DNA from 4 places in the Mesorhizobium sp. RCAM 06353 genome. Region 4 is predicted to be linked to each of the others. Evidence: predicted binding sites of a transcription regulator. Region 4 holds the regulator's gene; each other region holds the start of a gene.
What was found. The regulator LexA, encoded in region 4, represses DNA repair genes until DNA is damaged. The targets are predictions, from matches to a motif close to TGTTCNNNNTGTGTTCNG.
Positions count from the first base shown of each region.

Region 1: AC56QX_RS29710 (PA0069 family radical SAM protein) is a predicted target of LexA. The motif match lies at 3,467-3,484, and genes of this name have one in related genera.
Region 2: AC56QX_RS08600 (helicase-related protein) is a predicted target of LexA. The motif match lies at 2,363-2,380, and genes of this name have one in related genera.
Region 3: uvrA (excinuclease ABC subunit UvrA) is a predicted target of LexA. The motif match lies at 3,717-3,734, and genes of this name have one in related genera.

Region 1 covers NZ_CM185031.1:6,102,192-6,109,667, forward strand. Annotated here, with positions in the region: gene AC56QX_RS29685 (membrane protein) at 110-295, shown strand; gene AC56QX_RS29690 (4-(cytidine 5'-diphospho)-2-C-methyl-D-erythritol kinase) at 301-1,209, shown strand; gene moaB (molybdenum cofactor biosynthesis protein B) at 1,211-1,756, shown strand; gene AC56QX_RS29700 (hypothetical protein) at 1,760-2,734, opposite strand; gene AC56QX_RS29705 (glycosyltransferase) at 2,881-3,408, opposite strand; gene AC56QX_RS29710 (PA0069 family radical SAM protein) at 3,559-4,713, shown strand; gene rnhB (ribonuclease HII) at 4,865-5,560, shown strand; gene AC56QX_RS29720 (F0F1 ATP synthase subunit B) at 5,804-6,295, opposite strand; gene AC56QX_RS29725 (F0F1 ATP synthase subunit B) at 6,306-6,905, opposite strand; gene AC56QX_RS29730 (F0F1 ATP synthase subunit C) at 6,968-7,192, opposite strand; gene AC56QX_RS29735 (F0F1 ATP synthase subunit A) at 7,277-7,476, opposite strand, start outside.
Region 2 covers NZ_CM185031.1:1,841,389-1,848,864, forward strand. Annotated here, with positions in the region: gene AC56QX_RS08600 (helicase-related protein) at 1-2,195, opposite strand, end outside; gene AC56QX_RS08605 (TetR/AcrR family transcriptional regulator) at 2,821-3,402, opposite strand; gene AC56QX_RS08610 (FAD-dependent oxidoreductase) at 3,487-4,170, shown strand; gene AC56QX_RS08615 (FAD-dependent oxidoreductase) at 4,163-4,738, shown strand; gene phbB (acetoacetyl-CoA reductase) at 4,787-5,512, opposite strand; gene AC56QX_RS08625 (acetyl-CoA C-acetyltransferase) at 5,601-6,785, opposite strand; gene phaR (polyhydroxyalkanoate synthesis repressor PhaR) at 7,089-7,476, shown strand, end outside.
Region 3 covers NZ_CM185031.1:4,650,139-4,657,614, forward strand. Annotated here, with positions in the region: gene AC56QX_RS22330 (hypothetical protein) at 1-140, opposite strand, end outside; gene AC56QX_RS22335 (GNAT family N-acetyltransferase) at 159-611, opposite strand; gene uvrA (excinuclease ABC subunit UvrA) at 646-3,567, opposite strand; gene AC56QX_RS22345 (hypothetical protein) at 4,268-4,660, opposite strand; gene AC56QX_RS22350 (ATP-dependent Clp protease proteolytic subunit) at 4,657-5,262, opposite strand; gene AC56QX_RS22355 (SRPBCC family protein) at 5,285-5,761, opposite strand; gene AC56QX_RS22360 (ArsR/SmtB family transcription factor) at 5,776-6,090, opposite strand; gene AC56QX_RS22365 (single-stranded DNA-binding protein) at 6,318-6,842, shown strand; gene AC56QX_RS22370 (OsmC family protein) at 6,976-7,401, shown strand; gene AC56QX_RS22375 (MarC family protein) at 7,420-7,476, opposite strand, start outside.
Region 4 covers NZ_CM185031.1:4,761,325-4,768,800, forward strand. Annotated here, with positions in the region: gene gltA (citrate synthase) at 1-928, opposite strand, end outside; gene gltX (glutamate--tRNA ligase) at 1,114-2,538, opposite strand; gene AC56QX_RS22940 (ComEC/Rec2 family competence protein) at 2,641-5,094, shown strand; gene lexA (transcriptional repressor LexA) at 5,088-5,825, opposite strand; gene AC56QX_RS22950 (GntR family transcriptional regulator) at 6,204-6,974, opposite strand; gene kynU (kynureninase) at 7,141-7,476, shown strand, end outside.

The sequences.
Region 1 (7,476 bases), 1.3 Mb from region 4:
TGTAGTCCTATGCGTGCCGTTTTCCCAAAACCGAACACAGTTTTGGGCGACATGCATTAACCGACCCGACCGGCCGCCTTCGCCGGCCCAGCGTGGGAGGAGTTTTGGCATGCCGCAGATCATTTTCTTCACCGTCGTTGGCGTCGCCGCCTATTTCGGCTACCGCACCTTCGTGCGCGAAGCCGAGCGCGTGACGGCCAAGGTGCGGCGCACCGAAAAGCAGGCGGCCAATGGCGCGATGGGAACGCTGGTGAAGGATCCGAAGACCGGCGAATACCGGCTGGCCAAGGACTGAGCATCATTTCGCTTACATCAGTTGCGGCGGACACCGACGCCGGTGCGCGGACTTGGCACGCGCATGCCAAGATCAATCTGGCGCTGCATGTCACCGGCCGGCGGCCTGACGGCTATCACCTGATCGAAAGCCTGGCGGTGTTCACGCGTTTTGGCGACCGGGTCGAGATCGCGCTCGCCGACAGCGACGAGTTTACCGTGTCCGGTCGTTATGCGCCGGCGGTTCCCATAGACGCCAGCAATCTGGTGCTCAAGGCGCGCGATGCCTTGCGAAGGGAGGCCGGCCCCGAGCGAGCCCCGCCCGTCTCCATAAAACTCGAAAAGAACCTGCCGGTGGCCTCCGGCGTCGGCGGTGGGTCGAGCGATGCGGCGGCCGTGTTGCGCGGGCTGGCGCAGACATGGGGCCTGGACACGGATGACACCGGGCTGGCGCGGATCGGTCTCTCGCTTGGCGCCGATGTGCCGATGTGCCTAGCGGCAAAGCCTCTGCTGGCGCGCGGCATTGGTGACGAACTGTCGATGGTGCCGGATTTTTCGGCGCTGGGACTGGTGCTGGTCAATCCAGGGACGCCGGTCTCGACGGCGGATGTGTTCGCTACGCTTTCCCGCCGCGACAACGACCCCTTGCCGCCGCTGCCGCGCCGCATCGATTTTCACAGCCTGCGCAACTGGCTCGAGGTCACGCGCAACGATCTCGAGCCGGTAGCCCTTACGATGCAGCCGGCCATCGGCCGGGCGCTGTCGTGGCTGAACAAAGCGGGATCGGGATTTTCACGCATGTCCGGATCGGGCGCGACCTGTTTCGGCCTGTTCGAGACCGGCAATGTCGCCAAGCGCGCGGCGGCCGAGATTCGCGGTCGCCAGCCCGACTGGTTCGTCGCCGCGACGCGCAGCATGTCATCGGAGGCTGAGTGAAATGGCCAGACTTGACGAGAGCCGTTCCTTCATTCCGGTGCGCATCGCGGTGCTGACCGTTTCGGACACGCGCAGCCTTGCCGATGACAAATCCGGCCAGACGCTGGCCGACCGCATCACCGAGGCCGGCCACATCCTGGCCGCCCGCGACATCGTCACCGATGACCGCGAAAAGATCCGCGACACGGTCCTGGCGTGGTCGCGGGACAAAGGTATCGATGTCGTCATCACCACCGGCGGCACCGGCTTCACCGGGCGTGACGTGACGCCGGAGGCGCTGGAGCCGATCTTCGAAAAGCGCATGGATGGCTTTTCGGAAGTGTTCCACCGCATCTCCTACGACAAGATCGGCACGTCGACGATCCAGAGCCGGGCGACCGGCGGCGTCGTCAACGCCACTTTCGTGTTCGTGCTGCCGGGTTCGCCCGGCGCCTGCAAGGACGCCTGGGACGGCATCCTCAAGGCGCAGCTCGACTACCGGCACATGCCCTGCAACTTCGTCGAGATCATGCCGCGCCTGGACGAGCATCTGCGGCGTGGAAAATAGCCATCACCGGATGACCGGTTCGCCATGAAAGCGCCGCCGCGAAGGGCGCGAAACACCGAAGCCGACTTCCATCATCAGCCGCGGCGTGCGCGCCGGCACGGTGCCCATGTGGAATCCGAACGGATCCTCGACGAAGCCGAGGCCAGCCTCTCCAGTCAGCGTCACCGGGCTCTGCTCGCCATAGACGTCCAGCACATCCTGGGCGGGATGGCCGACCAGCAGGGTCAGCTGATGCTTGATGGCGCGCCTGTTATGGCTGCCCCTGACATAGACATGCGGACCTGTGTCTGCGTCGACAGGCTTGAGGTAGAAGAAGAATTTCAGCATGCGCCAATCGTCGAGGTCGAAATGATACTTGCCGAGCGAGGCAAGGTTCTTGTCGGCGTCCGAAGCCTCGCCGGTCGGAAAGCTCCACCAGACGCGCGTGGTGATCAGTTTCGCCTGGCCGCCGAGATAATGCGCGGCAATGTCGAGAAGCAGCGGATCGCGTTGGATGGCGAGTGCCGCAGGGCAATCAAGGATGCGCTCGAAATAGTGCCCGCTGAGCAGCGAACGGCCCAGGCGTTTCTCGGCCTGCGCATGCTCGCCCGGCATGAACTCGAGACGGCGATCGAAATTGCCGAAGCAAGGCGTACGCCCCGCGAAATGCGCGATCTCCTCATGAATTTCCGGCGGCAGGACCAGGCCTGAAAACAGGCCGTCGGAACGTAGCGCATCGACCACCGCCGCCCGCTCGACACCGGAAAACATTGTATCCCCAACATTGTCGGCAAGACGGGCGCGTTTTGCACCCAGCCAATGCATCCGGCGACCGGGCATGGTGCGCGCCAGCATGAACATCGGCAGCCAGGCAGGGTTTTCGCGAAGGTCCGTGAGATAGGTCGGAATGCGCACGGCAATGCGCCGCAGCAGGCTGCCATTGCGCGCAATGGCCTCGAGACTGGCAGCACCGGATTTGTCAGGGGTTGAAAGGTTCATCAGGTCCTCGTCTATGAGCGTGACACCCGATGCCGCATCGGTTCTCACCACTCGCATGACCCAAACCCAATTCACCCACTTCAGAAGAAGGCTAACCCCACGTCAGATTTTGTGCAATGCACAATGAACAGAGCAGCCGCAAAAAATCACTTTGGCGAGCGGTGCTGCTGCTTCGGCGGCGCCACCCAGATCTCGGCGTCGAGCCTCTTCGTCGCCAGGCCGCGCGCCAAAGCCTCGGCGCTGCCGGCACTCTTCGACAAGGACGCGGCCTGCCGCTTGCTGATGACCAGCCCATCGGCGAGCGCGCGATTTCCGGAAAACACCCGAGCCAGGAACGGCGTGCGGCTGCCCCGCGCCCGCGAGAATCGCGCCGCCATGGTTTGCCTGCCCGTGTGGACGACGACCGCTTCGATCCAGCCTTCCACCAGCCGCGCGCCCGGTTCCAGCAGCAGCAGCCAGTCACCCTTGGCCTGCCTTATGCCGGCGGCGATACCGCCGCTCGCCACATACTGGCAGCCGGCATGCTCGGCGACATGATGCGTCTGGTCGGTGGAACCGGCATCGCAGACGACGACCTCGCGCACCACCCCCTCGACCGCGCCGCCAATCAGCGAGGCGAGCGTGCGGGCGAGAGCCTCCTCGTCATTGCGCGTTTCGATGAGAACACTGAGCATGTTTAGCCGAATAGCGGAAAGCCACGCACAGCGCCAGTTTTTGCGGCGCAGCATAAAAAGTTCTTGCTTTGTTCTCATCGGCGAAATAGGAATAATTTCATGAACAGAGCGATTCGACACAACATGGACAGTCCCTGGGAGCGGGCCAAGATGGAACCGATCGTGCGTGCCGACATTGCAGCCTTTGGGGCAGGACGAGCCGAAATGGCCAATGCGATGATCGAGCAGAGTGGCGTGCGTATCCGTCCGGACCGCAATCGCGGCCGGTCGGCGGGCATCAATCCGTCCGGCCGCTTCGAATCCGTCAGCCGGCACGTCTTCGACGATGGCTGGAGTTCGCTGGAGGAACTGCCGCCGTTCAAGACCGAGGTGCAGGTGGAAAAGCCGCGCACCATCATCACCCGCAACGAATCGCCCGACATCTCCTTCGACCGGTCGATCAACCCCTATCGCGGCTGCGAACATGGCTGCGTCTATTGCTTCGCGCGGCCGACGCACGCCTTCATGGGTCTGTCGCCGGGCCTGGATTTCGAATCCAAGCTGTTCGCCAAGCCGGATGCTGCGCGGCTGCTTGACAAGGAACTGTCGAAGGACGGCTACCAGCCGCGCACCATTGCCATCGGTACCAACACCGATCCCTACCAGCCGATCGAAAAGCAGTACCGGATCATGCGCGAGATCCTCGAAGTGCTGGAAGCGCGCGGCCATCCGGTCGGCATCGTCACCAAGTCCGCCCTGGTGACGCGCGACATCGACATATTGTCGCGCATGGCCGAGCGCGGGCTGGCCAAGGTGGCGCTGTCGGTGACGACAATGGACCGCATGCTGGCGCGCACCATGGAGCCCCGTGCGTCGACGCCGACCAAGCGGCTGGAAGCGATCCGGCAGCTCTCGGATGCCGGCATCCCGGCTTCGGTCATGGTGGCGCCGATCATCCCTGGCCTCACCGACCAGGAAATGGAGCGGATTCTCGATTCGGCGCACGCAGCCGGCGCACGCGAGGCGGGTTATGTCGTGCTGCGCCTGCCGCTGGAGGTCAGCCCGATCTTCAAGGACTGGCTGCTGCGCCACTATCCCGACCGCTATCGCCATGTGATGTCGCTGATCCGTTCGATGCGCGACGGCAAGGATTACGATTCGGAATGGGGCAAGCGCATGAAGGGCGCCGGACCCTACGCCTGGCAGATCGGCCGCCGCTTCGAGATCACCTCCAAGCGGCTCGGACTCAATGCCGAACGGCGCACGCTGCGCACCGACCAGTTCGTCGCGGCTGGAAAAGACCAGGAACAGCTGATGCTGCTCTGAAAATGCATTTTGCCGTGGCGGTTTGACCTGCCACGGCAAGAAATCCCGTCCGGCCTGCCCCGGCCTGCAGACGGTGCCCTCCCGGTCCGGCGCCCCACCCGACCCGGAGGGACTTGCGGAGAATCGGAGCCGATGCGAACCTCGCCGCAATATGGCTCGCGCGCGTTCCGATTCTCCGCTTCTCTTCGAGATCGTCGAGAAACCCGATTTCTCCTTCGAGACGAAGGCGATGGCCGACGGGCTGTGGCCGGTCGCTGGGATGGACGAGGCCGGTCGCGGCCCGCTGGCCGGACCGGTCGTCGCCGCAGCTGTTGTGCTCGACCCCGCCAACATCCCCGAAGGCCTCGACGATTCCAAAAGGCTCAGCCATTTGCAGCGCGAGGCGCTGTTCCTGCGCATTCTTGGCTCCGCACAGGCAGTTTCGATGGCCTCGATCAGCGCCGAGGGCATAGACGGCAGCAACATCCTCAAGGCGAGCCTCGAGGCGATGCGCCGCGCTTTGGTCGGGCTGTCGGTTCGGCCGAAGCTCGCGCTTGCCGACGGCCGCGACGTGCCGCCGGGACTGCCGTGCGACGGCCGCGCATTGATCAAGGGCGACCAGCGCTCGCAATCGATCGCCGCCGCCTCGATCGTTGCCAAAGTGATGCGCGATCGCATGATGTGCGGTTGTGGCAACCAGCACGACCGCTACGGCTTCGAAGTCCATATGGGTTACGCCACCGCCCGTCACCGCACCGCGATCGAGGCACATGGCCCGGTCGCGCGGCTGCACCGCGTGTCGTTCGCGCCGTTCAGGCTGGGCGGGGTTGAGGTGGTTGAGGAAGAGAGTCTTGCGGGGCTGGATTAGGCTAACGGCGATGATAGCTGATCTCCCCCTCGAGGGGGAGATGGCCGGCAGGCCAGAGGGGGTCGCCGCGCGTGAAGCGCCAGCCTCTTCTTTCAACGTCTCATGAGCGTCGCGCCCGGTCGAACCGACCCCCTCTGTCGCCTTTGGCGACATCTCCCCCTCGAGGGGGGAGATTATCCGCGCTACAACAAAAAAGCCGCCAGGTTGCCCGGGCGACTTTTTTGATTTCCACATGTTGTCAGCTCAGTTCAGCTTTGCCTTCACATCCGCAAGCGATGCCTTGAACAAATCAGCTCCGGCCTTGACGTCCACCTTGGCGGCAAGCAATGCGCGGGCGGCCTCGACGGCGATGTCGACGGCGCTAGCACGGACTTCGGCGACCGCGTCACGCTCAGCCTGACCGATCTTCTGCTCGGCAAGCGCGGTGCGCCGAGCGACGTAATCTTCGGACTTCTTATGCGCGTCGGCGGCGAGCATTTCGGCTTCGCGCTTGGCGGCCGCAACGATGTCGGCAGCCTCCTGCTCGGCTTCCTTGCGCTTCTTCTTGTACTGGCCGAGCAATTGCTGGGCCTCGTCACGCAGCTTGCGAGCTTCGTCGAGCTCGCTGCTGATCCTGGCGGCGCGGGCGTCGAGTGCCTTGGCGATCAGGCCAGGGACCTTGATGTAGATGGCGACGCCCAGGAAGATGATCAGGGCGATCGTGGCCCAGAGCGTTGCGAGAGATGTGGCGTCCATGATGCGCTCCTCACCCGGCCACGGATTTGACCGCGGCCGCGATCTCGGCCTTGCTGGCCTTGCCGCCGACCAGGGCCTCGACGATTGCCGAAGCGGTATCCTCGGCGATGCTGCCGACTTCCTTCATGGCATTGGCCTTGATGGAAGAAATGCGGGCCTCGGCCTCGCCAAGTTTCTCGTCGAGCGCCGCCTCGATCTTCTTGCGTGCGGTCTCGGCTTCCGTCTTGGCCGCATCGGCGGCCTGCTGGCCGATCGAATTGGCGTTCTTCTTGGCTTCCGCCAGTTCCTGCTCGTAAGCAGCAACAGCGGCGTCGGCCTCGCCCTTCAGCTTGCTCGCCTGATCGAGATCCTGGCTGATGCGATCGTTACGGACATCGATGATGCCGCCGACGCGCGGCACCACGACCCGCTTCAGGAAGAGGTAGAACAGCCCAAAAGTGATCGCCAGCCACAGAAGCTGCGACGGGAAGGTCGCAGGATCGAACGGCGGAAATGCGCCATGCGCTTCGGCAGGCACGCCGGTGGCGGAGTGCGTGTCGCCTCCGGTCGCGGCATGGCTGGTATCGGCTGATGGCGCGGACTCTTGCGCGAAGGCAGATGTCACGAACATGGACTATCCCCAGATATCAGGCCCGCCGCTTGCGCGGCCGGCCTGTCCAATCTTCCCAAAGCTCAGCCGAACAGGGCCAGAAGCGCGATGAGAAGCGAGAAGATGCCCAGAGCTTCGGTCACGGCGAAGCCGAAGATCAGGCGGCCGAACTGGCCGTCAGCAGCCGACGGGTTGCGCAGCGCACCCGAGAGGTAGCTGCCGAAGATGTTGCCCAGGCCAATGCCCGCGCCACCCATGCCCAGGCAAGCGATGCCGGCGCCGATGTACTTTGCTGCTTCTGCGTCCATTTGTTCAACTCCTTTGGATCTGAAAATTCCGTTGGTATTCCATCCGACGCCAATGTTGGAAACTCTTGGGCCGGAAAGTCTTGGTCAGTGCCCGGGATGCAGGGCGTCGTTGAGATACATGCAGGTCAACACCGCGAAGACGTAGGCCTGCAGGAAGGCGACCAACAATTCAAGCGCGGTCAGCGCCACCGCCATGGCCAGCGGCAGGATCGAGCCCGCGACGCCGACCGCACCGAGCGCGGAGAGGCTGACGACGAAGCCCGAGAACACCTTCAGCGTGATGT
Region 2 (7,476 bases), 2.9 Mb from region 4:
GGATCGATGACCACGGACGTGCGGCCGGACGCCAGCGCGTGGACCACGTCGCCGAAACCAGGCTTGTCCTTGCCGTCATTCGTCAGCGCCCACAGCAAGGTCACCAGTCCGGCGGGCGCCGGCTTGATCAGCGCCGGCACGAAGACATGATAAGCGCCGAAGCGTACGCCAAGCCGGCGTAGCGCTGCACGACCCTCCTGATCGAGCGACTTCATCTCCTCGGCGATATCGCGGCGGTTGATGAGGCCGAAATTCTCGACCAGCTGGAAGGCGATGCCACGACCGATGCCGGAAATCTGGTCGGCGTTCTTCAGGTCGACCAGCGGCTTCAATAGACTTTCAATCTGGAAATTGACGAAACGTTCGGCGCGCGCGGCGACCTTGTCGCGCGCCGGGCCGGTCAACTGTTCGTCGGCCAGCAGAACCAGGCGCGGCTTCAGCGCGTCTTCGCCGGAAACCAGCGTCCCGATCGGTGCACCGATCCAGCGCAGTGTGCCGTCCGAGCCAAGTGCGAGGTCGCCATTGGCGCAGGCGCCAAAACGTTCGGCGCGCGCCTCGAATTCGGCGGCCAGCGCTTTTTGCGCGGCCGTGCGCACGGCCTTGGCGTCTTCGCCGCCGGCGGTCTGGTCGGCGGTGAAGCGGAACCCTTGCAACTCGCCGACATGGTGGCCTTCGACAAGAACGGTTCCGGTAGGACTAATTTCGGCTTCAGGCATGGTATTTTCTCTAAGGCGCCGCATGAGGACGGAAGTCCTGCGGTCTACGAAGCGTTTCGTCAACCGCTCATGCAACGCATCCGACAATCTGTCTTCGATTTCGCGCGTCTTTTCCTGCCAGTGTGCCTGATCGGCCAGCCAGCCGGGCCGGTTCGACACGAATGTCCAGGTGCGGATCTGGGCAATGCGGTGCGACAGTGTGTCGATGTCGCCCTCGGTGGTGTCGGCGCGGCGCACCTGCTCGGCCATGTAGTTTTCGTCGACATGGCCATGGCGGGCAAGGTCCATATAGATCGAGGCGATGAGGTCGGCATGCTGGGCGGGCGCGATCTTGCGGTAGTCGGGCAGCGCGCAGGCTTCCCACAGCAGCGCCACGCGCTTGGCATCGGTGGCGAGCGCACGGATGTCCTCGTCGCGGGAGAGGTATTCGAGCGCCTGCGCGTCCACCGCCGGCAGCGCCCGCGTCAGGCCCTCGACCGGCGCGTTGGTCTCGATCGAGCGTTTCAATGCATCCAGACTGGCGAAGTCGAAATGGGCGGTGCGCCACTGCAGCACCTTCACCGGCTCGAAATCATGGCCTTCGATCTTCTTGACCAGGTCTTCGTCGAGCGGGTCGACCTGGCCGGTAACGCCAAAGGTGCCGTCGCGCAGATGCCGGCCGGCACGGCCGGCGATCTGGCCGAGCTCGGCCGCCGTCAGATTGCGGTACTGGTAGCCGTCGAATTTGCGGTTCTGGGCGAAGGCGACATGGTCGAGATCGAGGTTGAGGCCCATGCCGATGGCGTCGGTGGCGATGAGATAGTCGACATCGCCCGACTGGAACAAGGCCACCTGGGCGTTGCGGGTGCGGGGCGAGAGCGCCCCGAGCACGACGGCCGCTCCACCCTGCTGGCGGCGGATCAGCTCGGCGATGGCGTAGACCTCGTCAGCGGAGAAGGCGACGATCGCCGTGCGGCGTGGCAGGCGGGTCAGTTTCTTCGAACCGGCATAGGCCAGATGCGACAGCCTTGGCCGCGTCACCACCGAGACGCCTTTCAGCAGGCGCTGGAGGATACCGTGCATGGTGGCCGCGCCAAGCAGCAGCGTTTCCTGGCGGCCACGCAGATGCAGGATGCGGTCTGTGAAGATGTGGCCGCGTTCGAGGTCGCCGGCCAGCTGCACCTCGTCGATGGCGACGAAGGCGGCGTCGGTCTCGCGCGGCATGGCCTCGACGGTGCAGACCGAATATTTCGCGCCCGGCGGCTGGATCTTCTCCTCGCCGGTGATCAGCGCGACCTTGTGGGCGCCGACCTTTTCGCAGACGCGGCTGTAGACCTCCCTGGCCAGCAGCCGGAGCGGCAGGCCGATGACACCGGTTTCGTGCGCCACCATGCGCTCGATGGCGAGGTGGGTCTTGCCGGTGTTGGTCGGGCCAAGCACCGCGGTCACGTCACGGCCCGACAGGATCAGCGGCTCTGTGTGTTTCGGCTGGATGTTCATCGACCTGGAAATAAGGCTTTCTGGCCTCTGGTTGTCGGGAGCGCACCTCAACTGGCGCGTATGACAGGCGACACATAGGGATTTCGGGCGCGAAGCGAAAGCGGAATGTTCCGCCGTCGGCTCGAAGGCCTCTGTGCCAAGCCCTTAAGCGGCTGCTGATTAAGAGTTGGAACGAGTCTGGAACGAATCGGCGACGAATCAGTGACTCCGACAGATTCAGCTTTTGTTCACGGCTAGATGTGGATTTCGTGACCCTGAGTCTCACCAGATGCTGAATCCCTGAACTGGCCCGTTTTATGCAGGGCGAGCTTAGCCCTTAACCTTTGCCGGGAAACGAGGGAGACGGCGCGATGCTGGTCGCCCAAGATAATGAAATTGTTAATCTTTCTGAACCGGGCGTTAAAGGATTACAGGCGATTCCGGGCCATTAGCGTTAACTTCCGCTCAAAGCCAGAACGAATAGGAGACAAAACAGCGCCGGCGGTATTTTCCCGTTTTGTTCCGCCAATATCTGGTGTTGTGAACAGCTTATCCACCGAGAATTCACAGGCTTGCCCACATGGTTCACACAGGCGGCGCTGCCGCCATTAACCTTTGCGTGCCGGATTGGGGCACATCCCCAAAGTCAATGCGCGTCGTGACCCATAGCGTAGCGTTGCAATACGGGGCCGATGTTTCGGATGATGTCTTCATGGGATAGCGCGACCACCGGCTCAAGCCGTAGCAGGTATCGGCACGTGGCGAGACCCAGCAACTGGCTGGCAACCAGCCCGGCGCGTCGGCCGGCATCCGCCGGGTCACCGATCGAAGCGACCATGGGCCTCACCTGGTTGGCGAAGACATCGCGGACCTTGTCGGCTGCGTGCTCGTTCGAAGCCGCCGAGCGCAGCAGGATTATCATGCCGGGCCCGTTGGCCGGACCTTCCCAGTTCACGAGAAAGCGCCTGATCAGCGTTTCGCCGATAGCGGCTGGATCGATCCGCTGATCGGGCAGTTGCAGGTTCACGACTGCCGCCCTGGCGAACAACTCGTCCTTGCTGTGGAAATAACGGATCACCATCGCCGGATCGATCGAGGCCTGTGCTGCAACGTCTCGGATGGAGGCGCCGTCATAGCCGCGCTCGGCGAAAAGTCGGCGCGCGGCTTCGAGGATTTGAGCCCGTGTACGGTCTGACTTGGTTATTTTTTTCGGCTGATTCTCGGTCATGAAAATGCATATGCCAACACCTGTTGACAAATGCAATGCGGTTCGCTAAAAAGTCAACGATTGTTGATAAATGGAGGTGGGAAAATGCTGCCCGAAAAAACTGAAGTCCTGATCATCGGTGCTGGTCCGACCGGCATGGCGCTGTCCATTGCACTGCACCAGGCCGGTGTCGATCACGTGCTCATCGAGAAGCTTGCGCAGGGCCTGCAGACGTCGCGCGCCGGTGTCATCCATGCGCAAACACTGGAATCGCTCGAACCGCTCGGCGTCACGCAGCGGCTGAGCGAGCTTTCGGTGAAGCTGAAAGATTTTGCCATACGCGACCGAAACAGGGCGCTGCTCAAGCTCGATTTCGGCAAGCTCCCATCAAGATATCCTTACTTGATGATGCTGCCGCAGAATCTGACCGAGCAGGTGTTCGCCGAACGGATCTCCGCACTTGGCGGCACCATTCATCGCGAAGTCGAGGCTGTGGCGTTTGCTCAAGACAGTGACGGCGCGCGGGTGACAGTGGTCGAAAACGGCCAAGAGAAAATCATATCGGCCCGCTACGTCGTCGGTGCCGACGGCATGCAGAGCTTGGTACGCAAGTCGACAGGCATCGAGTTCGACGGCGAGGCCTATGACGGCTCGTTTGTGCTGGCAGACGTCCGTCTCGACTGGCCGGTGGGGCCGACAGAAGGTGTCGCTGTTCTTTGCCCCGGCCGGACTGGTGGTTGTGGCGCCACTTCCGGACGGATCTTATCGTGTCGTCGCGACAATGGATGAGGCGCCGGAGAAACCTGATGTCGCCGACATCCAGGCGCTGCTCGACAGCCGTGGACCGACAACAAAGAGAGCCCGGGTGCTTGGCATCACCTGGAGTTCGCGATTCCGCGTTCATCATCGCCTGGTCCGGTCCTATCGCAAGGACCGGCTGTTCCTGATGGGCGATGCCGCCCATGTCCACAGCCCGGCGGGTGGGCAAGGCATGAACACAGGCATCATCGATGCGGTCGTGCTTGGCCAATTGCTTGGCGATGTGGTGAACGGCGTTCGTTCCGAGTCGGAACTCGACCTTTATGAAACGCTGCGCCGCCCGGCTGCTCAGGAGGTCCTCGACCTCGCGGGCAGGATGACCGACATGGCGCTTGCTCGCAATCCGGTGAAGCGGTTCCTGCGCAATCTGGCTCTGTCCGTGGTGAACCTCAGCCCGCTCCTGAAGCGTCGCATCGCGCTGAAACTGTCAGGACTAAGCCGGGCGTCGCTGGCCCGGCTTCCGGCGCCTTCGGGCAGGCCGGGATCAGTCGCGCCCAGCAAGTCTGAAGCCGGACCCCAGCTGAAACTGGCCGCCTGACAATCGCGATTGTCAGGCGGCCAGGCGGTTGCCGAGCGTCGCGAAGCCTCAGGCGAAGTACTGGCCACCATTGGCCGTGATGGTCGAGCCGGTGATGAAGCCGGCATCCTCCGAAGCGAGGAAGACGACGCAGCGCGCGATCTCTTCCGGTTCGCCAAGGCGGCCAACCGGGATCTGCGGGATGATGCGCTCGTTGAGTACCTTCTCGTCGATCGCCTTGACCATTTCGGTGGCGATGTAGCCGGGGCAGATAACGTTGACGGTGATGCCCACGCGAGCCCCCTCTTGCGCGAGAGCTTTGCTGAAGCCGATGTCGCCGGCCTTGGCGGCGGAGTAGTTGACCTGGCCGGCCTGGCCCTTCTGGCCGTTGATCGAGGAGATGGTGATGACGCGGCCGAACTTGCGCTCGCGCAGGCCGTTCCACAGCGGGTGCGTCATGTTGAAAACACCGGACAAATTGGTGTCGATGACCTCTTTCCACTGCTCGCGGGTGATCTTGTGGAACATGGCATCACGGGTGATGCCGGCATTGTTGACCAGAACCGAGACCGGGCCGAGGTCGGCTTCGACCTGTTTGATGCCGGCGGCGCAAGCGTCATAGTCGGCAACCGACCATTTGTAGACCGGAATGCCGGTTTCGGCCTTGAACTTCGCCGCCGCCTCGTCATTGCCGGCATAGTTCGCGGCAACCGAATAGCCGGCGTTCTTCAAAGCGATCGAGATCGCCGCACCGATGCCACGCGATCCACCCGTGACGATTGCAACCTTGGTCATGCATTTCCCCTTTGATATCACCCTGTTGTCGGGCTTGGCAGGCACTGGATAGGAAACGGGCGGCTCGCGCCGCCCATCTTCATGTTTTTCAGAGTGCTTCGATGCACAGGGCGACGCCCATGCCGCCGCCGATGCACAGGGTGGCGAGGCCCTTCTTGGCGCCGCGACGGCGCATCTCGTAGACCAGCGTGTTGAAGATGCGGGCGCCCGAGGCGCCGATCGGGTGGCCGATGGCGATGGCGCCGCCATTGACGTTGACGATCGACGGATCCCAGCCCATGTCCTTGTTGACGGCGCAGGCCTGCGCCGCGAAAGCCTCGTTGGCTTCGACCAGGTCGAGATCTCCGACCGACCAGCCGGCCTTTTCCAACGCCTTGCGCGAGGCGGGAATGGGTCCGGTGCCCATGATCGCCGGATCGACGCCGGCGGTTGCCCAGGACGCGATGCGCGCCAGCGGGGTGATGCCGCGCCTTGCGGCTTCCGCTTCGCTCATCAGCAGCGCACCGGCGGCGCCATCATTGATGCCGGATGCGTTGGCGGCGGTCACCGTGCCGTCCTTGTCGAAGGCCGGCCTCAGCTTGGTCATGGCATCGATGGTGGCGCCGTGGCGGATGTACTCGTCCTGGTCGACAATGGTGTCGCCCTTCTTGCCCTTGATGGTGAAGGCAACGATCTCGTCCTTGAACTTGCCGGCTTTCTGCGCGGCCTCGGCCTTGTTTTGCGAGGCAAGCGCGAACTGGTCCTGGTCGTCACGGGTGATCTGGAACTGGCGGGCGACATTTTCAGCTGTGTTGCCCATGTGATAGCCGTTGAAGGCATCCCACAGCCCGTCCTTGATCATGGTGTCGATCATCTTGTAGTCGCCCATCTTGACCCCGGCGCGCAGATGCTCGGCGTGCGGCGACAGCGACATCGATTCCTGGCCGCCGGCGATGATTACCTTGGCGTCACCGGTGGCGATCTGCTGCATGCCGAGCGCGATGGCGCGCAGGCCCGAGCCGCAAACCTGGTTGAGGCCCCAGGCGGTGGTTTCCTTGGGCAGTCCGGCGATGATCGAGGCCTGGCGGGCCGGGTTCTGCCCTTGAGCGGCGGTCAGCACCTGACCGAGGATGACCTCGTCGACCTCGGCGGCCTCGACACCGGCGCGCGACAAAAGCTCCCTGATGACGACGGCGCCGAGTTCATGCGCCGGGGTGGCCGCGAAAGCACCGTTGAAGGAGCCGACGGCCGTGCGCGCGGCACTGGCGACAACGATGGAATTGGCAGAGGACATTTTCTTCTCCAGACTTCGAGCTGTCGTGTTTTTGGGCATTGTTGGCGACTTTTCTTGCCCTTTCCATGATCCAAGTCAAACCGGAAATCGGCATGGCGCCCATGCGCCGCAAGCAGGTCGCGCATTGCTGCGCCCGCGGACTGGCCGCTGCTGCGCAGCATATTTTGCCTGCTATGCAGCATTATGTGATCCCGCACTGCACAAACTGCTTGGAATTATGAGGCTTTTGCGCATATCCTCAAAAAAGGGCGCAATCGTTACCGGCTGCTTACTCAGGCGTGCCGGTGTCCGGGGAGGATGCAGATGGCCGCAAAAGACGATCCGATCATTATCAAGAAATACGCCAATCGCCGCCTCTATAATACGGGGACGAGCACCTATGTGACGCTCGAGGATCTGGCCGAGATGGTCAAGAAGGGCGAGGAGTTCACTGTCCAGGACGCCAAGACCGGCGACGACATCACGCATCCGGTGCTGACCCAGATCATTTTCGAACTGGAGAACAAGGATGGGCAGAACATGCTGCCGATCCCGTTCCTGCGCCAGCTGATCGCTTTCTACGGCGACCAGATGCAAATGATCGTGCCGAGCTTCCTCGAACAGTCGATGATCGCCTTCTCCAAGGAGCAGGAGCGCTTCCGCGAGCAGATGAAGGGCGCCATCGGCAAGTCGCCGCTGGACGTGATGAAGA
Region 3 (7,476 bases), 110 kb from region 4:
TGGCCCATGCCCCATTCCAGATAGGCGCGCGTGCCAGGCTTCACATACTGCACAAGGATGCGCTGGAATTCGGACAAATAGTCGGTGCCGTAAGCGTGCGACGAGCGGACCACGCCACCCAAGGTTAGTTGGTTTTCCACGGCGCTTCCGGCCTGCATTCACATCGCCTTCGCCATGTCGACGAGCACCCATCCTGGCCGGTAGGGATTGGGCCGGCGACCCGTTTCGCGATAGCCGTAAGCGAGATAGAGCGCGATGTTCCGTTCCATTTTTGCATTGGTGTAGAGCCGTGTCTCCGGCAGGCCCCATTGGCGCGTCTGTTGATCCGCGTGATTGAGCAGCTTTATGCCAAAACCCTTGCCCTGGAAGGCGGGCGACACCGCGACGGAGAAGATCATCGCGTGATCCTCATGCCGCTCCAGTGTCAGCGCTCCGGCAAGTTCTCCGCCGCTCTCCAGCAGCCAGACCTCGCCGCGCGCGATGCGCGGTGCATAGTCCTCGGTCACCGGGATCGGCAGCGCGCCCAACAAAGCAGTGTAAGGCGCATAGGCTGCCGCAGTCAGCGAGACAACGGTTTGCAGATCGCCGGCAACCGCTCTTTGGATGGTCATTCAAAGTCTCCCCAGGCGCCAACCGGTTCGGCCATCACTCCGCCGCTTCGCGCTTGCCTCCGGGGCGGCGCTCGAGCAGCTCCTTGAGGAACTGTCCTGTGTAGCTGCGCTTTTCGCGCACGATGGCTTCCGGCGTGCCCTGGGCGACCAGTTCTCCACCACCGTCACCACCTTCGGGGCCGAGGTCGAGCACCCAGTCGGCGGTCTTGATGACTTCGAGATTGTGCTCGATCACAACCACCGTGTTGCCCTGGTCGACCAGTTCGTGCAGCACTTCCAACAATTTGGCGACATCGTGGAAATGCAGCCCGGTGGTCGGCTCGTCGAGGATGTAGAGCGTCTTGCCGGTCGCCTTGCGCGACAGTTCCTTGGCCAGCTTGATGCGCTGCGCTTCGCCGCCGGACAGTGTCGTCGCCTGCTGGCCGATATGGATGTAGCCGAGGCCGACCTGCTTCAGCGTCTCGAGCTTGTCGCGCACGCCGGGCACGGCGGCGAAGAAGTCGACGCCTTCCTCGACCGTCATGTCGAGCACGTCGGCGATCGACTTGCCCTTGAACTGCACGTCGAGCGTCTCTCTGTTGTAGCGCTTGCCGTGGCAGACGTCGCAGGTGACGTAGACGTCGGGCAGGAAGTGCATCTCGATCTTGATGACGCCGTCTCCCTGGCAGGCTTCGCAGCGGCCGCCCTTGACGTTGAAGGAGAAGCGGCCCGGCTGATAGCCGCGCGCCTTGGCTTCGGGCAGGCCCGCGAACCAGTCGCGGATCGGCGTGAAGGCGCCGGTATAGGTGGCGGGGTTGCTGCGGGGGGTCCGTCCAATCGGCGATTGGTCGATGTCGATGACCTTGTCGAGGAATTCGAGACCCTCGATGCGGTCATGCTCGGCCGGATGCTCGCGCGAACCCATGATGCGGCGCGAGGCCGCCTTGAACAGCGTCTCGATCAGGAAGGTCGACTTGCCGCCGCCCGACACGCCGGTGACGGCGGTGAAGGTGCCGAGCGGGATTTCGGCGGTGACGTTCTTCAGATTGTTGCCGCGCGCGCCGACGATTTTCAGGCGCCGATTCTTTTTCGCCTCACGCCGCACGCCGGGCGTCGCCACTTCGAGCGCGCCCGACAAATATTTGCCGGTGATCGAATTGGGGTTGGCCATCACCTGCTGCGGTGTGCCCTGGGCGATGATCTCGCCGCCATGGATGCCGGCGGCCGGACCCATGTCGACGACATAGTCGGCATGCAGGATGGCATCCTCGTCATGCTCGACGACGATCACCGTGTTGCCGATGTCGCGCAGGTGCTTCAACGTGTCGAGCAGGCGGGCATTGTCGCGCTGGTGCAGGCCGATCGACGGCTCGTCCAGGACATAAAGCACGCCGGTGAGGCCCGAACCGATCTGCGAGGCCAGCCGGATGCGCTGGCTTTCACCGCCCGACAGCGTGCCGGAATTGCGCGACAGGGTCAGGTAGTCGAGACCGACATCGTTGAGGAAGCGCAGGCGCTCGCGGATTTCCTTGAGCACGCGCACCGCAATCTCGTTCTGCTGGTCGTTGAGATGCGGCGGCAGGTCAGTGAACCACTGGTCGGCCTTGCGGATCGAAAGCTCGGTGACTTCGCCGATATGCTTGCCGGCGATTTTCACTGCCAGCGCCTCAGGCTTCAGCCGATAGCCTTTGCAGACCGGGCAAGGTGTCGCCGACATGAAGCGCTCGATCTCCTCGCGCATCCAGGCGGACTCGGTTTCCTTCCAGCGCCGCTCGAGATTGGGGATGACGCCTTCGAAGGTCTTGGTCGTCTTGTAGGAGCGCAGCCCGTCGTCGTACTGGAAGGTGACTTCGCGCTCGCCGGTGCCACGCAGGATCGCGTCCTGAGCCTCGGTGCTCAGATCCTTGAATTTGTCGCCGAGCTTGAAGTTGTATGCCTTGCCCAATGCCTCGAGCGTCTGCACGTAGTAGGGCGAGGTCGACTTCGCCCACGGGCTGACGGCGCCGTCGCGCAGCGACGCGTTTTCGTCGGGCACGACGAGGTTGGGGTCGATGGCGCGCTGGCTGCCGAGACCGTCGCAGGTCGGGCAGGCGCCGAACGGATTGTTGAACGAAAACAGCCGCGGCTCGATCTCCGGAATGGTGAAGCCGGACACCGGACAGGCGAATTTTTCCGAGAACAGGATGCGCTCATGCGTCTCGTTCTTCGACTTGTTGACTGAATCCTCGCCGGTCTGGCTGGAATCGAGCGGCTTGTCGGCGAACTCGGCCACCGCCAGGCCCTCGGCGAGCTTCAGCGCCGTCTCGATGGAGTCGGCAAGACGGGTGGCAAGATCGCCGCGCACGACGATGCGGTCGACGACGACGTCGATGTCATGCTTGTACTTTTTATCGAGCGCCGGAACGTCGGCGATTTCATAGAAGACGCCGTCGACCTTGACGCGCTGGAACCCCTTCTTCTGCAGCTCCAGCAGTTCCTTGCGGTACTCGCCCTTGCGGCCGCGCACGATCGGCGCCAGCAGGAACAGGCGGGTGCCTTCCTCCACCGCCAGCACACGGTCGACCATCTGGCTGACCGTCTGGCTCTCGATCGGCAGGCCGGTGGCCGGCGAATAGGGGATGCCGACACGCGCGAACAGCAGGCGCATGTAGTCGTAAATCTCGGTGACGGTGCCGACCGTCGAGCGCGGGTTCTTCGAGGTGGTCTTCTGCTCGATGGAGATGGCAGGCGACAGGCCGTCGATCTGGTCGACATCCGGCTTCTGCATCATTTCGAGGAATTGCCGGGCGTAAGCCGACAAGCTCTCGACATAGCGGCGCTGGCCTTCGGCGTAGATAGTGTCGAAGGCGAGCGACGATTTGCCGGAGCCCGACAGGCCGGTCATGACGATCAGGCTGTCACGCGGCAGGTCGAGATCGACGTTCTTCAGATTGTGTTCGCGCGCCCCGCGAATGGAAAGGAATTTATGGTCGGCCATCGCCGGTCGCCGCCTCAGATCTGGAATTCGTGGGATTGGCGGGTTTTCCCGACCATCCCCTATGTAGGTATTATTGCCGCCACGTCGAGAGACGCCACAATTCTCGACGAAAGTCGTTTAACCGTCTTTCGCGCGAAGGGGCAAGCGGAAAGAACAAAGGCCGAACACGCTCCTGACAAAGCTGTGCAAAAACTGACCTGGACGTAACCTCCCGGCGATCACAATTTTCGGTAACCGGCTATTGATGGTTGACGTGGCCGGCTCACAGGAGCAGTCTCCAAAAGTCAAGTGAAGCCGGCCGTCCTTCGATGGCCTCGCCGCCCCAAGGCGGCCTGCGAGACGCCGCAGGCACTAGCGATCTGTGCTTCACGACGACAATGTCGCAACGGACACAGGAGCGGAGCATGACGCCACCGGATAGTCCCCAAGGGCTCCACATCTCGTTGGAGCCGCGGCAGGCATAAGTGCCAGGGTTTAGCGTTTGCGCCACCCGACAAACCGTGACTTGCCGTATCCCTCAACAATTAGAGACTGCTAGTCGGATCGTCGGCTGACGCCGCGTAGCATCCGAAATCAAACGCCGGCAGTACACTCCCGGCAAAATATGGATTTAAGATCCAGAAAAGCCCCGTCCGTTTGCCCAAGGGCACGGCGGGGCTGTTTTTTGGAAAATGGCTGAGCTGTCCGCGGCGGCGGCAGCTTACTTCCGTGGCTTGAATCCGCCCGTGGCGATATCGACCGCGATGCTGCCGGAAATCCTGACATCGGTATCGCCAATCTTGAACGTGCCGTTGCCGTTGCTGGGGAATGCGTCGTCGGGCTCCGGCACGGGGGCGGGCTTGGCAATGCGATAATCGCCGCTCACGCCGGGCAGGGCGCCTTTCTGTGCCTGCACCGAACTGTCGTCGGCGAGTGCCATGTTGCTCAAAAGGCTGGCGATGGCGAGCACCGCAGCGGCGATGATGCGACGCGATGTCCTGGGCGAATGAGTGTCGGTGATCCCGGGATTATAGTGACGTGCCGCCAGCGCGGCCAGACCGGCATCGTCAAATCTTCGACAGCAGGCAGGATTCCGATCCGACGCTGGCTTCATGCCGCCTTTTTGCGCGTGTCGAAGACGTGGTCGACAATGCCCCATGCCTGCGCCTCGCGGGCGGTCATGAAATGATCGCGGTCGAGCGTGCGCTCGACCTCTTCATAGGTTCGGCCGCAATGCTGCGCGTAGAGTTCGGCCATATGGCGTTTGGTCTTGCCGATCCGCTCGGCATGGCGCTGGATATCGGAGGCCTGGCCCTGGAAGCCGCCAAGCGGCTGATGCAGCAGGATGGTGGCGTTCGGCAGCGCGATGCGGCGCCCCGCTGTGCCGGCCATCAGCAGGAACGATCCCATCGAGGCGGCAAAGCCCATGCACACGGTCGATACCGGGCAGCTGATATACTGCATCGTGTCGTAGATGGCGAAACCGCTGGTCACCACGCCGCCGGGCGAGTTGATGTAGAGCGAGATCTCCTTGTCGGGATTGTCCGACTCCAGCGACAAGAGTTGCGCGCAGACCAGCGCCGAGACGTCGTCGTTGATCTCGCCGTTGATGAAGACGATGCGCTCGCGCAGCAGCCGCGAAAATATGTCGAAGGCGCGTTCGCCGCGGCTCGATTGCTCGATCACCATCGGCACCAGACTGGCAATACCGCTCATTTTTCGTCTCCGATTTCCGTATTTATGCCGCGCGCAGCAGAAGGCGCGGTGTGTTGGCGGCGGTGGGCTTTCCGGCCCCACGCAATCCCAGCGAAAGCCGGCAGCCGGTGCCCGCCATGGCGACTGCGGGCATCGCTTTCCCAGCAAAACCGGCATGGACGATGCGCAGATGCGTGCCGCCGGAAACGGTGCGGGCGAGTGTGAAGGTGACGATACTGTCGAGCGGATCCTGCCGCGCCACACCGGCCGGCTGCTCCCGCCAGGAATAGCGCAGCAGGCGCTCCGGCTCGGCGTCGAGGATTTCGCACTCGATCGGAGCCTCCGGTCCCGCGAAGGCAAAACGGCTGCCGGTCTGCGGTTTGATGTCGTTCGGCATCATCCAGGCGGCGAGCAGTTCCGGTACGGTCAGCGCCCGCCACACTTTTTCCGGCGGTTCGGCAAGGTCGTATTCGAACTCGAGCGCGTCAGGGGTGGCTTCGCCCTGGGTCATGGCGTTCATTGATCCCAAATCTTTCATTGATCCATGTCCTTCAAAACCGTCTTCAGCCTTTCAATGCGCTCCGGCCAGAAGGTCCGGTAGCGCTCGATCCAGGAGAGCAAGGGGGCAAGCCCTTGCGGATCGGCGCGGTAATAGGCGTTGCGGCCGGCCCGCCGCTCGACCACGAGGCCGGCGCCGCGCAACACCGCCAGATGCTGCGACACGGCCGGCTGCGATACCGTCAGGCCATTGCGCAGTTCCGACACGCTCATCTCAGCTGTGGCGAGACGCTCGAAGACGGCGCGACGCGTCGGGTCGGCCAGGGCGCGGAAAATCTCGGCTTCGATCATGGCAAAAGCATAAGTCGATACTTATCGATTTGGCAAGCGCTGTTTTGAAACCCATATATCTCGCTCGGGTATTGCTGCCATTCCTTGACAATCAGCGGCAGTGCATATAGGAACGAAAAGGGAACAAAAACGTTGTGGGAAAAGCCAGCCTTGGCAAGCGGCTGACGCCGGTAGCCTGTAAGGTGCTGCGACAAAATTTTGTTTTCGGATGAGCGCGGAGAAAAATCATGGCGGGTAGCGTCAACAAGGTCATTCTGGTCGGCAATCTCGGCGCGGACCCTGAGATCCGTCGCCTGAACTCGGGCGAGCCGGTCGTCAACATCCGCATCGCCACGTCGGAAAGCTGGCGCGACAAGAATTCGGGCGAGCGCAAGGAAAAGACCGAGTGGCACAATGTCGTCATCTTCAATGAGGGCATCGCCAAGGTGGCCGAGCAGTATCTGAAGAAGGGCATGAAGGTCTATGTCGAGGGCCAGCTGCAGACGCGCAAATGGCAGGACCAGACCGGTGCCGACAAGTACACGACGGAAGTCGTGCTACAGAAATTCCGCGGCGAGCTGCAGATGCTCGACGCGCGCGGCCAGGGTGAGGGCGGCCAGGTCGGCAGCTATTCCGGCGGCGGCAGCAGCCGCGGTTCCGATTTCGGTCAGTCCAGCCCGACCGAAAGCTTCAACCGTGGCGGCGGCGCTCCCAGGGGCGGCGGCGGTGGCGGCGGTTCGTCGCGCGAACTGGACGACGAAATCCCGTTTTGATCGAAAGCAATACCAGGCGGCTGATGTCGCGCGATCGATACACGCCCCGAGAGTCCCGCATGGACTTTCGGGGTTTTGCATTGTCGAATTGAAGGCTGATTAGCGATCAAGGAATACGGGAAGGACTGCTACGGTGAAAGCACGGGTAAAATGGGTCGAGGAACGCACCTTCGTTGGCGAGTCCGGAAGTGGTCATAAGGTCGTGCTGGGAACCGCAGTGGGGCCTGAAGGCAAGACACCGGGGCCAAGTCCGATGGAACTGGTGCTGATTGGCACTGGCGGTTGCTCGGCCTATGATGTCGTGCATATCCTGGAAAAAGGCCGCGAGGCGGTCGAGGACTGCGTGGTCGAACTCGATGCCGACCGGGCCGAGACCGAGCCAAAGGTCTTCACGCGCATCCACATGCATTTCATCGTCAGGGGTAGGGCGCTCTCGTCCGACAAGGTGAAGCGGGCGATCGACCTGTCGATCGAAAAATACTGCTCTGCTTCCGCCATGATGGCCAAGACGGCCACGATCACACACGATTTCGAGGTCATCGATACGACGACGAAGTAGGGCAGCAGGAACTGCCGTTCACCCGGCCATCAATGCCTTGATGCCATCCGCCACGAACTGCACCGCCAGTGCGGC
Region 4 (7,476 bases):
CGTTCTTGTCCTTGGCGCGGGCGATGAATTCCGGGATGTGATCGACATGGCCGATCTCGCCCAGCATGTTGAGCGCGGCTTCATTGGCACCGCCATGGGCCGGGCCCCACAGGCAAGCGATTCCGGCGGCGATGCAGGCGAACGGGTTGGCGCCCGACGAGCCGGCGAGACGAACCGTCGAGGTCGAGGCATTCTGCTCATGATCGGCGTGCAGGATGAAGATGCGCTCCATGGCGCGCGCCAGCACCGGGTTGATCTTGTACTCCTCGCACGGCACGGCAAAGCACATATGCAGGAAGTTTGCCGCGAAACCGAGATCGTTCTTCGGGTAAATGAAGGGCTGGCCGATGTGGTACTTGTAGGCCATGGCCGCGATCGTCGGCATCTTGGCGATCAGCCGCATGGAGGCGACCATGCGCTGGTACGGGTCGGAAATGTCGGTGGAGTCGTGATAGAAGGCCGACAGCGCGCCGACCACGCCGCACATCACCGCCATCGGGTGCGCATCGCGGCGGAAGCCGGTGAAGAAGCGCGACATCTGCTCGTGCACCATTGTGTGGCGCGTCACGCGGTAATCGAAATCGTCCTTCTGCGCCTTGGTCGGCAGTTCGCCGTAGAGCAGGAGATAGCAGACTTCGAGGAAGTCGCCGTGTTCGGCCAGCTGGTCGATCGGATAGCCGCGGTGGAGAAGAATACCGGCATCGCCGTCGATGAAGGTGATTTCGGACTCGCAGCTTGCGGTCGAGGTGAAGCCGGGGTCGTAGGTGAAGGCGCCGGTCGTGCTGTAGAGCGATGCGATGTCGATGACATCGGGTCCCACCGAGCCGCTTCGCACCTTGAATTCATGGGTCTTGCCGGCGAATTCGAGCGTTGCCGTAGCCTCTTGGTTCGCGCCGCCCACATCCAGTTTTTTCGCAGCTTCGGTCATTGCAAACTCCTTCTTGTTTCCTCATGCCGGCAAAGGCAAATTCTGCAGAGAGCGACACGTCGAAATCACCGCAATGCGTGTATTCGCCACCGCATTCTAGGAGGTGCGTGCCAGATTGGGCCAGAGCCTAATGTTGCACTGCGAAACGCGCCTTTCAATGCCAATCTTCTTGGGCCAGTTTGCTCCTAATCGATTTGATCCGCTATGCGCGCCAGGCTCTCTTCGCGCCCAAGCACGGCAAGCACGTCGAACACGCCCGGCGAGGTGCTTTTGCCGGTCAGCGCGGCCCGCAAAGGCTGGGCAACGGCGCCAAGCTTGTGGCCACCAGACAGCGCATACTCGCGGATCGCGGCTTCTGCCGCGGCAGCCGTCCAGTCACTTGTAAGCGCGTACAAAGCTTTGTGAGCGCCACGCAGGATCTTGCGGGCATCGTCATTGAGCAGGAGTGCCGCCTTGTCGTCCATCGGCAGCGGCCGTGTGGCAAACAGGAAGGCGGCGCCATCGACGAGCTCGACCAGCGTCTTGGCGCGCTCCTTCAGGCCCGGGAGGGCCGCCAGCAACTGCGCCTTGTTCCTGTCGTCGAGACGCGCGGCCATTGCCGGGCCACCCTCGAGATAGGGCAAGGTGGCGATGAAGATATCGAACAGTTCGGCATCGGCCATGCGGCGCATATGCGCGCCGTTGATCGCCTCCAGCTTGGCGAAGTCGAAGCGGGCCGCGCCCTTGTTGACGTCGCCAATATCGAACCAGGAGACCATGTCCTTGATCGACATGATCTCGTCATCGCCGTGGCTCCAGCCGAGACGCGCCAGATAGTTGAGCAGCGCTTCCGGCAGGTAGCCCATGGCGCGATAGGCCTCGACGCCGAGCGCGCCGTGGCGCTTCGACAGTTTGGCGCCGTCGGCGCCATGGATCAGCGGGATGTGCGACATCGACGGCACATTCCAGCCCATGGCGTTGTAGATCACGGTCTGGCGGGCGGCATTGGTCAGGTGGTCGTCGCCACGGATGATGTGCGTGACACCCATGTCGTGGTCATCGACGACGACGGCATGCATGTAGGTTGGGTTGCCGTCCGAACGCAGGATGATGAAGTCGTCGAGATCCTTGTTGGGGAAGCGCACCTCGCCCTGGACGCGGTCGTGGACGATCGTCTCGCCCTCGGTCGGCGCCTTGATGCGGATGGCGCCCTTGACACCGGCAGGTGCCTCGGATGGGTCGCGATCGCGCCACTGGCCGTTGTAGCGCGGTGGCAATCCCTTGGCCCGGGCCGCCTCGCGCATGGCCTCCAACTCGGCAGGTGTCTCGTAGCTATAATAGGCTTTGCCCAGGCGCACGAGTTCCTCGGCGACCTCGCGGTGGCGCGGCGCACGCTCGAACTGCGATATCGCCTCACCGTCCCAGGAAAGCCCAAGCCAGGTCAGCCCGTCCAGAATGGCCTGGGTAGCCGCCTCGTTGAAGCGTTCGCGGTCGGTATCCTCGATGCGCAGCACCATCGTGCCGCCGGTGTGCTTTGCGTACAGCCAGTTGAACAGCGCCGTTCGCGCGCCGCCGATGTGCAGGTAGCCGGTGGGCGAGGGGGCAAAACGGGTGACGACCTTGTCGGACATGGAGCTCTCGGAAACCATCTGAAGCGGGGTGCGGCTGCGCGGACTTTCGCGCGTTGCGCGTTCATGTAGCATAGGGCGTCAGGGGTGCAAGGGGCAGACCCGATGGCTGGACGAGACCGGGGCGCGGATCGGGGCGAGGACGCTGGTGTTGGCGTCAGCGAACGGTCTCTGTTTGCGATCCCGCCGCCAGCCTCGCTGCCCCCATCGCCTCTCGTGTCTGCGCCCGGCAGCCATCCGCTGCAGGCAGATATACCAGTTCCAGTTCCATCCGTTGCCTCGGGCAGGATTGCGCGTCTCCGACGGCAACTCGGCCAGGTTTCCCTGCCTCGTCTGCGCCACAGCGTGGCTATCGCGGCGGAGCTGGAATTTGATCGGGGCATCGCCTTCCTGCTGGTGCCGGTCTGTCTGGCCGCTGGAGCGATCGGCTATTATTCGCTGGCAGTGGAGCCTGATTTTGCAAAACCTGTCGCGGTCGTCGTGCTGATGGCGATCTGCGCGCTTGTTTCGCGTTCCTGGCCGAAAACCCATCTGGGCTTCATGGCGGCCTTGTTGTGCGCGCTTGGCCTGCTTGCCGCGAAGGTCGAGACATGGCGGGCGGGTACCCAGATGCTGGGTTCGGAAATATCGACTGAACTGACCGGCCGCGTGGTCTCACGGGAGCAGATGGAGACCGGCCGCATTCGGCTGACCATAGACGTGACGTCGACCGCACGGCCCAGACTGCGCTATGCGCCGGAAAGGGTCCGGCTTTCGGCACGCAGTATTCCGGCGGAAATGACTGCCGGCTCCCTGGTCACCGGCTACGCCAAACTGTTGCCGCCGACTGGTCCGGTGCGGCCGGACAGCTATGATTTCTCCTTCGACAGCTATTTCGCCGGCATCGGCGGCAGCGGCTTCTTTCTCGGCAATCCCAAGCTTGTCTCCGCCGACGACGGCGAGATGCCGCTCTCGTCCCGGCTTTTCTCCGGGATTGAAAACGCCCGCGAAGCGATCGCCGACCATATCAGGGCCACGGTCGGCGGTGCTGAAGGCGAGATCGCGGCAGCGCTGATCGTTGGTGTCCGCGCGGGCATTCCCGACGACATCAACGAAGCGATGCGGCGCACCGGCATCTATCACATCATCTCGATTTCCGGGCTGCATATGGCGCTTGTCGCCGGCACCATTATGGGTCTGCTGCGCGGCGCCTTCGCGCTGTTTCCGGATTTTTCCGCGCGGCGGCCGGTGAAGAAATACGCTGCTGCCGCAGCACTGGTCTCGATCGCCGCCTATCTCGTCATTTCCGGCGTCGTCGTTGCCGCCGAGCGCAGCTTCATCATGCTGGCGGTGATGCTGATTGCCGTCCTGTTCGATCGCGCGGCGCTGACCATGCGCAATCTGGCGATCTCGGCGATCGCCGTCATCGTGGTGTCGCCGCACGAAGTGGTCGGCCCGAGCTTCCAGATGTCGTTCGCCGCGACCGCGGCATTGGTTGGCGCCTATGCCGGTTGGGCGGATCACCATGCGGGAAAGACAAGACCGCCACCGCCAAAGCGATCCCTGCCGAGCTTTCTCACGCGAAAATTTCTGCTGGCGACGGGCGGATTGGCCATGACCTCCATCATCGCCGGCTGCGCCACGGCGCTGTTTGCCATCTGGCATTTCCAGCGGGTGTCGCCGCTCAGCCTGTTCGCCAACCTAGCCGTTATGCCGATCGTGTCGGTCGTGATGTTCCTGGCCGTTGCCAGCGCGTTGCTGATGCCGTTCGGATTGGATGCACCATCCCTTTACCTGATGGGCAAGGGTCTGACGGCGATGATCGCCATATCGGCGTGGATTTCGGAACGCTCTCCAGTCGATGCGGTCGGGCTGATCTCGCAGCAATCCGTCCTGCTGGTGACCGTCGCCCTGGTTATCGCGACGATGGCGACGACCTGGCTGCGGCTCGCAGCGCTGCCATTCGCGCTTGCCGGCCTGTTGACGGTGTCGGCTACACGCACGCCGGATGTGCTGATCTCGGAAGATGCGCGGCTGGTCGCGCTGCCGATCGGTGGCGGCGAACTCGCGGTCAGCCGGGCTCGCCCGAACGAGTTCACCGTCGACAATTGGAAACGCGCGCTGACTTCCGAAACCATCGTCGTGCCGGAGATGTTCAACAAGGCGGAGGGACAATTCGACATTGCCGATGCGGTCAACCTGCCGCCGGGAGCACCGTTCTATTGCACGGACGGCGTCTGTCTCGCCCGGCACCCGTCCGGCGCGATCATCGCGTATGTCGAAGATCGCAAGGACACATGGAAGGCCTGCGGTTTCGCAGACCTGATCGTCGTCAATGACGCGACGGGCTATGACGCCTGTCACAATCCGCTTGTTCTCGTCGTCACCAAACGGCAGCTCGCACGCAAGGGCAGTGCTGCTGTCTTCTTCGACCGCCAATCAGCGACCGGTCCGCCAATCGTCAGCTTCGCGGTGGATGGCCCGTATCGGCCCTGGCATGCGCAGCGCAAATATTCACGTGAGGCGAGAGGGCTGTTGCCCTGGCGCAAACCCGAAAAGCCGGCCGCTCCTGCTCAGTAGCGCCGGATCAGCCCGACGAGCTTGCCTTGTACCTTGACCCTGTCGGGGCCGAAAATACGCGTCTCGTAGGCCGGATTGGCGGCTTCAAGCGCGATCGAGGCACCCTTGCGGCGAAACCGCTTCAGCGTCGCTTCCTCTTCATCCACGAGCGCCACGATGATCTCGCCAGGCTGGGCGGTATCGGCGTTGCGGATGATGACGGTATCGCCATCGAAGATGCCGGCCTCGATCATCGAGTCGCCCTTGACCTCCAGCGCATAGTGCTCACCACCCATGATCATGTCCGGCGGCACCGAGATAGAATGCGTCTGATGCTGGATGGCATCGATCGGCACACCGGCGGCGATACGCCCCATCACCGGGATCGACACGGCGGAAACCACATCGTCGTCATTGCCGGCCGCGGGCAAACGCGACGATGCCGGCTTGATCTGACGGCCAAGGCCGCCCTGACCGAGGCTGCCCTGGATGACGCTTGGCGAGAATTTCTTTGCCGCGTTGAGGCCGGGCGCTATCGAATCCGGCAGCCGCAGCACTTCCAGCGCGCGTGCACGGTTGGGCAGCCGGCGGATGAAACCGCGTTCCTCCAGCGCCGTGATCAGGCGATGGATCCCTGACTTGGAGGCGAGATCGAGCGCTTCCTTCATCTCGTCGAAGGAGGGCGGAATGCCGCTTTCCTTCAGCCGTTCATGAATGAACATCAAGAGTTCATGTTGCTTACGCGTCAGCATGGCAGCCCCCAAGGCTTGAACAAAAGGTCTGAACCAGAATCGAAAAACAAACCCAGAACAAACACTATCTGTTCCAGTTGTGTTCTGCAACCGTTTAAAGTTTAGTGAATTTGTTAAGATGTCTGAAATTTTTTGCCCCTGGCTGCGTACGGCAATCGACCACCTCCGCCGCTGGCGTGCGCATTGAAATCGTTTTGGTTAATAGCCTGTGGCCTACCCCTGGATGCGCTTTGGCACCAGGCGTTTCAAAGGCGTTCGCGAGGTGGATTTGTATGGCTTATAGAGCCATTTCCGGCGGAACGAAACGAAATCAAAACGCCAACAATCACTGGCTCCGGGGCGGACACAGGCCGCGGGGATCTGGACGCCGCGCAAGCGTCATCCGGAAACCGATTTCAGGCTGCCGGCGCGTGCGGTGGAGGTGTTGGTGCCGCTGTCTTCGCTGTGAACATAGACATGCAGCGTGTAGCCGATATGCGCCGTCATCAGTGCCTTTGCCCGCTCGACGTCGCGATCGAGCGCCGCTTCCATGAGCGCGGTGTGGTGTTCGATTGCGACCGCCTGGCGCAACGCTTCCACGGCTTCCTCATAACCATGCTGCAGGCCGGCGGCTGCCCGCAGCGTTGGCGCCAGGACGAGAAAACGGTGATGGCGACGCAACTGATCCGCGATCGTGGAATGGAAAGTCAGCAGCCAGGGCGATGCTGCCGCGCTGAGCAGGGCTGCGTGGAAAGCCTCGTGCTTTTCATCCCATTCGTCGACCACTGCGTCGGATGGATCGTCGACCGCAGTCTTGCAACGCGACAACCGGTAATGCGCGGCGACGACGGCGTTTTCCCAATCGTGGCCACCTTTCTCGATCGATTGCTGGAGCAGTGGCAGTTCGACGACACACCTGGCGCGCGACAGGTCTTCCAATTCGATGCGCGAAACCGGGGCGACGGCAAAGCCACGATTGCTGATGGAAGTCACCAGGCGCTCCGCCTCCAGTCGCGACAGCGCTTCACGCAACGGTGTCCAGCCAATGCCATAGCTGTTGCGCAGCGCGCTGAGCTTGAGCGGCGCGCCAGGCCGCAGACGGGTCGTGAGGATATCGCGACGCAGCAGCCTGTAGGCCGCTTCCGTCTTCGAGAGTCCTTCGTCCAGCATCTTGTCTCATCCTTGGACTGCCACGCCAACGATTATATATGAAAGCCTTCCATGGCGTAAATTATATATAATGTTTGACAGGGTCTGGCCGACTGCCCATGATCGGCCAGCCGATTTCACCTGACGTGTTCATCTGGGCGCGCCTATGCGCGAAGGACAATCGATCATGAATGCAACGCTCGATCTCGCAGCAGTCGAAGCCATGGATGCGGCGGATCCGCTGCGTGCCATGCGCGACCGGTTCATTTTGCCGGAAGGCGTGATCTATCTCGACGGCAATTCGCTGGGCGCCGCGGCACCCGCCGTCTTCAACGAACTGCACAAGGCGGCGACGCAGGAGTGGGCGCAAGACCTGATCCGTGCCTGGAACACCGCCGGCTGGTTCGATATGCCGGTCGCGCTTGGCGATCAGCTCGGGCGCCTGATCGGAGCGGCGAGGGGCCAGACGGTGGTCTGCGATACGACCTCGATCAACATCTACAAGGTGCTGCATGCCGCACTC